2 regions of the Pseudocitrobacter sp. CD920760 genome follow, and region 1 is predicted to be linked to the other one. Evidence: predicted binding sites of a transcription regulator. Region 1 holds the regulator's gene; the other holds the start of a gene.
The links. The regulator PurR, encoded in region 1, represses purine synthesis genes. The targets are predictions, from matches to a motif close to CANGCAAACGTTTGCNTG.
Positions count from the first base shown of each region.

Region 1 (4,216 bases):
CTTTTTATGTGCGGGTTTCAGGCGCAGGGCCGGAATCATCAACATAACGGTGATGATAAACAGGGTGGCAAAGATGGCCTGCCATTCAAAATGATGCAGGATCCAGCTTCCCAGTAACGGTGCCAGCGCCGGAGAAAGCCCGACCAGCGGCATGATGGTGGCAAAAATACGGTTAGTCCGCTGTGCCGGAAAATAATCCGTCACCATAGCCTGCCAGGTCACTGCCGCAGCGCAGACTCCAACGGCTTGTACAAAACGCAGAATCAGCAGGGTGGTGGCATCACGAACCCACAGCATACCCAGACAGCCAAAGGCGAAGATGGTCAGACCAATCAGCAGAACAGGCTTGCGGCCATAACGATCTGAAAGCGGCCCCCAAAGCAGCTGCGCGAGAGCAAACCCGGCAAGGAACAGACTCAGGCTGGCGCTGACAGCCGCTGCCGGCGTTTGGAGATCGTTTTGAATCACGGCGAAGGCCGGAAGATACATATCGGTGGCCAAAAAGCCTAATACGCTCAGGCCGGCGAGCCAGACTAAAAATCCTTTCCCAGGTTGCATAAAAACGCCTTTTCTTGTTTTGGAAGAGGCTGAGAGTGTAGAGAGTGAAATTTGCCTTGTGAAACGCTAATATTTGCGTGTTGGTTTCAAAAAATTTGTGAGCAGAAAATGTGGTCTGAATATTCACTGGAAGTCGTGGATGCCGTTGCGCGGAATGGCAGCTTTAGTGGCGCGGCAAATGAGCTGCACCGTGTACCTTCTGCAATCAGTTATACGGTACGTCAACTGGAGGAGTGGCTGGCGGTTCCGCTGTTTGAACGTCGCCACCGGGATGTAGAATTAACCCCCGCCGGGGCATGGTTTTTGAAAGAGGGGCGTTCTGTTATCAAAAAAATGCAGATCACCCGTCAGCAGTGTCAGCAAATTGCTAATGGCTGGAGAGGGCAGTTGGCCATCGCGGTGGACAATATCGTAAAACCAGAGCGCACCCGACAGATGATTGTCGATTTTTATCGCCACTTCAGTGACGTAGAGCTGTTGGTGTATCAGGAGGTATTTAACGGGGTGTGGGATGCACTGGCGGATGGGCGCGTTGAGTTAGCGATTGGCGCGACGCGCGCGATTCCCGTGGGGGGGCGCTATGCGTTTCGCGATATGGGCATGCTGAGCTGGCAGTGTGTGGTAGCCCGTACGCATCCGCTGGCGCAGATGGCGGGGCCGCTCAGTGATGACGTGTTGCGCAACTGGCCGTCGCTGGTGCGCGAAGATACGTCACGTTCGTTACCTAAACGTACTACCTGGTTACTGGACAACCAGAAGCGGGTCGTGGTGCCTGACTGGGAATCGTCAGAAACCTGCTTATCCGCAGGATTATGCGTTGGCATGGTACCAGAGCATTTTGCGCGACCGAAGATAGATAAAGGTGAATGGGTTGCTCTGGAACTGGAAAACCCGTTTCCCGATGCGGCCTGTTGTCTGACCTGGCAGCAAAACGACAGTTCACCGGCGCTAAGCTGGTTACTCGAGTATTTAGGGGACAGTGAAACGCTGAACAACGAATGGTTGCGAACGCCCGATTCGAGCGTCCGCAAAGAGGCTTAACGGCGGTAATCGCGGAACGGGCCGTCGGCCACGGAACGGCGTTCAATCAGGCGCGGGTGCACTTCAATGGACTGCGACTCTTCGCGTTTACTGACAATTCGGTCCATCAGCATATTGAAGGCGGTTTCCCCGAGGGAATCCTTCGGCTGGTGGATGGTGGTCAGCGCCGGGGTAAAGAAACGCGAGTTGCGCACGTTGTCGTAACCAATCAGCGAGATATCCTGCGGCACGCGCAGCCCCATTTCGTCTGCGGCGCACAACGCGCCCATCGCCATGACATCGCCACCACAGAAGATAGCGGTAGGGCGCGGATTCTGGGACAGTATTTGCTGCATCGCGCGATAGCCGGATTCCGGTTCGAAATCGCCCTGCACAATCCAGTTTTCCGGCACCTTGATCATCATCTCTTCCATGGCTTTCATAAAGCCAGCCAGACGACCTGCGCCGGTATTGCGCTCCAGCGGGCCTGGGATCACGCCAATTTCGCGATGCCCACGTTCCACCAGATAACGACCAGCCATATAGCCGCCTTCGAAGGCGTTATCGATAACTGAGTCGGTAAAGTCAGCTTTCGCTTCGCCCCAGTCCATAACCACCATCGGAATATGACGGTACTCTTCCAGCATCTGCAGCAGCGAATCCGGATATTCGGAACACATCACCAGCAGGCCGTCCACGCGCTTCTGCGCCATCATGGAGAGATACGCGCGCTGTTTTTCAAGGTTGTTCCACGCATTCCCGAGGATCAGGGTATAGCCTTTCTGGAAGCAGTTCTTCTCAACGGCTTCAATAATTTCTGCAAAGTAGGCAGCTTCACTGCTGGTCGCCAACAAACCAATGGACTTGGTGTGATTGACCTTCAGGCTACGGGCCACGGCGCTGGGAGAGTAGTGCAATTCTTTGATTGCCGCCCACACCGCTTCACGCGTCTCTTCGGCGACAAAACGCGTCTTGTTAATCACATGTGATACAGTTGTAGTGGAAACGTTTGCGCGCTTCGCTACATCTTTAATAGTTGCCATTCCATCTCACTCCAGACCCGGGCCTGCCCCTGATCGATTCAATACGAAAACGTTTGCCTTCACTCACCCTGGCGCAATGTTATAAATTGCGGTTCGCCGGGAAAACGACACAGGACGACAGGAGGGGGTCAATGGCCGATACACTTTTTAATAAGCGTCGAATTTTGTCTTATCTTTGCCAAAAGTGGAAGCGCAAAATCGGTTATTGCGTGAAATCCGGGAAGATTTTTGCGAATAAGTGTGCAAAAATGACATAGCTCACTTTTGGTGTGGGGATAATAAGGAGAAAAATTGATGAGTACCGAACTGAAGATGTCAATTACCACCACGGTTATTACGCTGGCGCTGATCGTGGCTGCCGCGCTGACCGCCGTCCTGCATTAACCCATCCTAAAGGGAGAGGCTGCTCTCCCTCTCTGAGATTGTTATCAATTCAGCAAAAATATTTTGCTAATTTGTTCACTTCTGTTTTTTTGTGATTGATGTCATGCTTTTGCTATCTGTTGTCACGCCGCCCTGCGTTTGCGGCAAACCGGAGTCAAAGCATGAAAGTGAATTATCCCTTACTGGCGTTAGCCGTAGGCGCATTCGGGATAGGTACCACCGAATTTTCGCCGATGGGGCTATTACCCGTTATTGCCAAAGGGGTTGATGTCTCGATTCCTGCCGCAGGTATGTTGATCAGCGCCTACGCCGTAGGTGTCATGGTTGGCGCGCCGCTGATGACGCTGCTACTCTCACATCGCGCACGCCGCAACGCCTTAATTTTCCTGATGGCGATTTTTACCCTGGGTAACGTCCTTTCTGCTATCGCCCCGGATTACACCACGCTGATGCTGTCACGCATTATAACCAGCCTCAACCACGGCGCGTTCTTTGGTCTGGGGTCGGTGGTTGCCGCAAGCGTGGTGCCAAAACATAAACAAGCCAGCGCGGTAGCGACCATGTTTATGGGGTTGACCATCGCCAATATCGGTGGCGTTCCGGCGGCCACGTGGCTTGGGGAGACCATCGGCTGGCGCATGTCGTTCCTGGCGACGGCAGGGCTGGGCGTAATTGCAATAATCGGCCTGTGGTTGTCGCTGCCGAAGGGCGGGGCGGGTGAGAAACCAGACGTGAAACGTGAACTGTCGGTGCTGGTACGCCCACAGGTATTGTCTGCGTTGCTCACGACCGTACTGGGCGCTGGGGCGATGTTCACGCTCTATACCTACATTTCTCCGGTTCTGCACACCATCACGAATGCGACGCCTGCCTTTATCACATTAATGCTGGTACTGATTGGCGTGGGCTTCTCAATCGGTAACTATCTTGGCGGTAAATTTGCTGACCGTTCAGTGAGCGGTACGCTGAAAGGTTTTCTGCTGCTGTTGATGCTGATTATGCTGGCGATCCCGTTCCTGGCGCGTACGGAAATCGGCGCGGCGTTCAGTATGGTGGTGTGGGGCGCGGCGACCTTTGCGGTGGTGCCACCATTGCAGATGCGCGTAATGCGTGTTGCGCACGAAGCGCCGGGGCTCTCTTCTTCGGTAAACATTGGCGCGTTTAATCTCGGCAATGCGCTGGGTGCCGTAGCTGGTGGCGCGGTGATCTCC
Region 1 covers NZ_CM173490.1:2,901,273-2,905,488, reverse strand. The annotation lists gene punC (purine nucleoside transporter PunC) at 1-558, opposite strand, end outside; gene punR (DNA-binding transcriptional activator PunR) at 667-1,599, shown strand; gene purR (HTH-type transcriptional repressor PurR) at 1,596-2,621, opposite strand; gene cydH (cytochrome bd-I oxidase subunit CydH) at 2,916-3,005, shown strand; gene AC1MKH_RS13565 (MFS transporter) at 3,167-4,216, shown strand, end outside.

Region 2 (4,216 bases), 1.0 Mb from region 1:
GACGTCGATCCCTGCACGCTGTGCAGATAATCGCGTGGCGAAAGGGAAATAAACGGTAAGAAGTCAGCATTGTTGCGGTTCAGTTCGTCCATCGTCACCGCCGGATAATCGGCGGCAATCGCCATCTCCTGGGCCACTTTCTTCTCTTTCTCCGCCAGATACCCCACCAGACTAATTTGATACTTACGGATGTTTTCGACATAGGCGTAGGCCTCATGTCCACGCGCATATCCGTAAGTGAGCTTGCTGTAATAAGGTTTCTGGCTCAGCAGCGGCAGACGCTGTTTTACATCCGTCCAGCTGTCCGGGTTGCCTTTCTGCTTAACCGTTAATGCACGGGCATCAAGCATATGCGCGTAACCCATATTATAAGCGGCGAGGGCAAACCAGATTTTCTCATCCTGCGGCACCGTATCCGGCACTTTCTCCATCATATCCAGCAGATATCGCATGCCGCCGCCAATGCTTTGTTCCGCATCGGTACGATCCGTCAGACCCAGACTTTGGGCCGTATTCTTGGTGAGCATCATCAGGCCGCGCACGCCGGTGGGGGAGGTTGCCAGCGCGTCCCAGTGCGACTCCTGATACGAGATAGCTGCCAGCAGTCGCCAGTCTATCTCTTTGGCGTGTTTCTCAAACAGCGGCTGAAGGTCAGGCAACACGCTATCGACGGCGCGCAGGAAGGAGCGCGTATCGACATAATCGAAATCGCCACCGTGCCCCAGATATTTCTCTTCCAGGCGGGCGAGGGTGCCGTCTTCATTTATGCTGTTGAAATAGTCGAGCATCGCGGCGGAAAGCGTGTCGTCTTCGTCGTTAACGCTAAACCAGGTTACCGGCTGCTCGTCGGTGATATCAAGCGCCACGGCCAGTTCAGGATGCACGCGCTGGAACAGACTGATCGCCACCGAGTCTGCGATGGTGTAATTCAGGCGGCCCGCCAGCACTTCTTCCATTAAGGCTTCGCTGCTGCGCTTTTCATCCACTTGCCAGCTGATATCGGGATACTTCGTCTCTTTCAGTGACTGAAGGTCGTTGATCACCGCATGTCCTGGCGCAATGGAAAGATTCTCGGCGTTCAGTTCTCCCAATGAGCGCGGGCGATAGCTGCCGACGCGATACACCACCTGCTGAGAAACGGAATAGTAGGCCGGGCCTGCGTGGTAGTTTTTGACGCGCTCGCTGTTATAAACCAGGCCCGCGGCCAGCAGGTCTGCTTTGCCGTTGTCGAGATCGTCAAACAGTTCGCTGATGTTCTGCCGCACGGTCACCTTCAGTTTTACGCCAAGATAATCGGCAAACTGTTCAGCAAGGGCGTAGTCGAGCCCGTACTCTTTATCATCAACGCGAGAGTAGGTTAAAGGAGACACGATGGTACTGACGCGAAGTTCCCCCCGCGCCTGAATGGCGGCAATGCGATTGGCCGATTGGTTGATCCACGTAATGGAGGGCCAAAGGGCTGCTGCCAACAGCAGTGCGACGATGCCGATCAGCAGATAATTAATCTTTAATTTTTTCAAATAGTTAATTCTCTGCGCTAACAAAATCACTGTGTGCAGTGACCATAAGAAGACTATGGTTTGGAACAGAATGAGCGGCATTTTGCTTAAGATTGCGCCAGTTGGCAACTAATTCGAGAGATACGTCACATCTATTGGTAAAAGCAGGAAGTGATTTTATTTCTACGCAAACGGTTTCGTCAGGGCGCAGGATTATCTATAATAGCGCCCGTTTTCCCCCCTTGCGCACACTGAAAGCTTAGAAGACGAGAGACTTATGATGGAAATTCTGCGTGGTTCGCCTGCACTGTCTGCATTTCGTATTAACAAACTGCTGACGCGTTTTCAGGCAGCCAACCTCCCGGTAAGCAATATTTACGCTGAGTATGTCCATTTTGCCGATCTGGATGCTCCGCTTCACGACGAAGAGCGCGCCAGACTTGAACGTCTGTTAAAGTATGGCCCGAGCCTCAGCAGCCATACGCCATCCGGTAAATTACTGCTCGTGACTCCCCGCCCTGGCACCATCTCCCCCTGGTCTTCAAAAGCAACCGACATCGCTCACAACTGCGGCCTGACTCAGATTCTGCGCCTGGAACGCGGTGTGGCCTGGTATGTGGAAGCCTCTACGCTTACGGCGGAGCAGTGGCGTGAAGTGGCGGCGACGCTGCACGACCGCATGATGGAAAGCGTCTTTGACTCGCTGCAGGATGCGGAAAAACTGTTTGCTCATCATCAACCTGCACCGGTATCCAGCGTGGATCTGCTGGGCGAGGGGCGTCAGGCGCTCATTGACGCTAACCTGCGTCTGGGGCTGGCGCTGGCGGATGATGAAATCGACTATCTGCAGGATGCCTTCACTAAGCTTGGGCGTAACCCGAACGATATCGAACTCTATATGTTTGCGCAGGCTAACTCTGAGCACTGCCGACACAAAATTTTCAACGCCGACTGGATTATCGACGGTGAGCAGCAGCCGAAATCGCTGTTCAAGATGATCAAAAACACCTTTGAAACCACGCCGGATCACGTGCTGTCTGCTTATAAAGATAACGCCGCAGTAATGGAAGGGTCTGAAGTGGGGCGTTATTTTGCTGACCACGAAACGGGTCGCTACGATTTCCACCAGGAGCCTGCGCACATCCTGATGAAGGTCGAAACCCACAACCACCCGACGGCGATTTCTCCGTGGCCGGGCGCGGCAACCGGTTCCGGCGGTGAAATTCGTGATGAAGGCGCCACCGGGCGCGGCGCAAAACCGAAGGCCGGTCTGGTCGGTTTCTCCGTTTCTAACCTGCGTATCCCGGGCTTTGAACAGCCGTGGGAAGAAGATTTCGGCAAGCCGGAGCGCATTGTCACCGCGCTGGATATCATGACCGATGGCCCACTGGGCGGCGCGGCGTTTAACAACGAATTTGGTCGCCCGGCCCTGAACGGCTACTTCCGTACCTATGAAGAGAAAGTAAACAGCCACAACGGTGAAGAGCTGCGCGGTTATCACAAACCGATCATGCTGGCAGGCGGGATCGGCAACATCCGCGCCGATCACGTGCAGAAAGGCGAGATCACCGTGGGCGCGAAGCTGGTCGTCCTCGGTGGCCCGGCGATGAATATCGGCCTTGGCGGCGGCGCAGCCTCTTCCATGGCATCCGGCCAGTCTGACGCGGATCTCGATTTCGCCTCCGTCCAGCGCGATAACCCGGAAATGGAACGTCGTTGCCAGGAAGTGATCGACCGCTGCTGGCAGCTTGGCGACGCGAACCCGATCCTGTTTATCCACGACGTCGGCGCGGGCGGCCTTTCTAACGCGATGCCAGAGCTGGTGAGCGACGGTGGGCGCGGCGGTAAATTCGAACTGCGTGACATCCTGAGCGACGAGCCGGGTATGAGCCCGCTGGAAATCTGGTGTAACGAATCGCAGGAACGTTACGTGCTGGCAGTTGCGCCTGAGCAGATGCCGCTGTTCGATGAACTTTGCAAGCGTGAACGCGCGCCGTATGCTGTCATTGGCGAAGCGACTGAAGAACTGCACCTCAGCCTGAATGACAAACACTTCGACAATCAGCCTATCGACCTGCCGCTGGACGTGTTGCTGGGCAAAACGCCGAAGATGACCCGCGACGTCACCACCCTGAAAGCGAAGGGCGACGCGCTGGTTCGCGAAGGCATTACGATTGCCGATGCGGTTAACCGCATTCTGCACCTGCCGTCCGTGGCGGAAAAAACCTTCCTCGTCACCATCGGCGACCGTACCGTCACCGGCATGGTGGCTCGCGATCAGATGGTTGGCCCGTGGCAGATCCCGGTGGCTAACTGTGCGGTGACTACCGCCAGCCTCGACAGCTACTACGGTGAAGCGATGGCGATTGGTGAACGTTCTCCGGTTGCGTTGCTCGACTTCGCGGCGTCTGCCCGTCTGGCAGTCGGTGAAGCGCTGACCAACATTGCGGCAACGCAAATTGGCAATATCAAACACATCAAACTGTCGGCGAACTGGATGTCTGCTGCCGGTCATCCTGGCGAAGACGCTGGTCTGTACGAAGCGGTGAAAGCGGTTGGCGAAGAACTTTGCCCGGCGCTGGGCCTGACGATTCCGGTCGGTAAAGACTCCATGTCGATGAAAACCCGCTGGCAGGAAGGCAACGAACAGCGTGAAATGACCTCGCCGTTGTCGCTGGTGATTTCCGCGTTTGCTCGCGTGGAAGATGTGCGTCATA
Region 2 covers NZ_CM173490.1:3,925,870-3,930,085, reverse strand. The annotation lists gene mltF (membrane-bound lytic murein transglycosylase MltF) at 1-1,520, opposite strand, end outside; gene purL (phosphoribosylformylglycinamidine synthase) at 1,777-4,216, shown strand, end outside.
Region 2: the regulator PurR is predicted to act here: its motif matches at 1,684-1,701, upstream of purL (phosphoribosylformylglycinamidine synthase).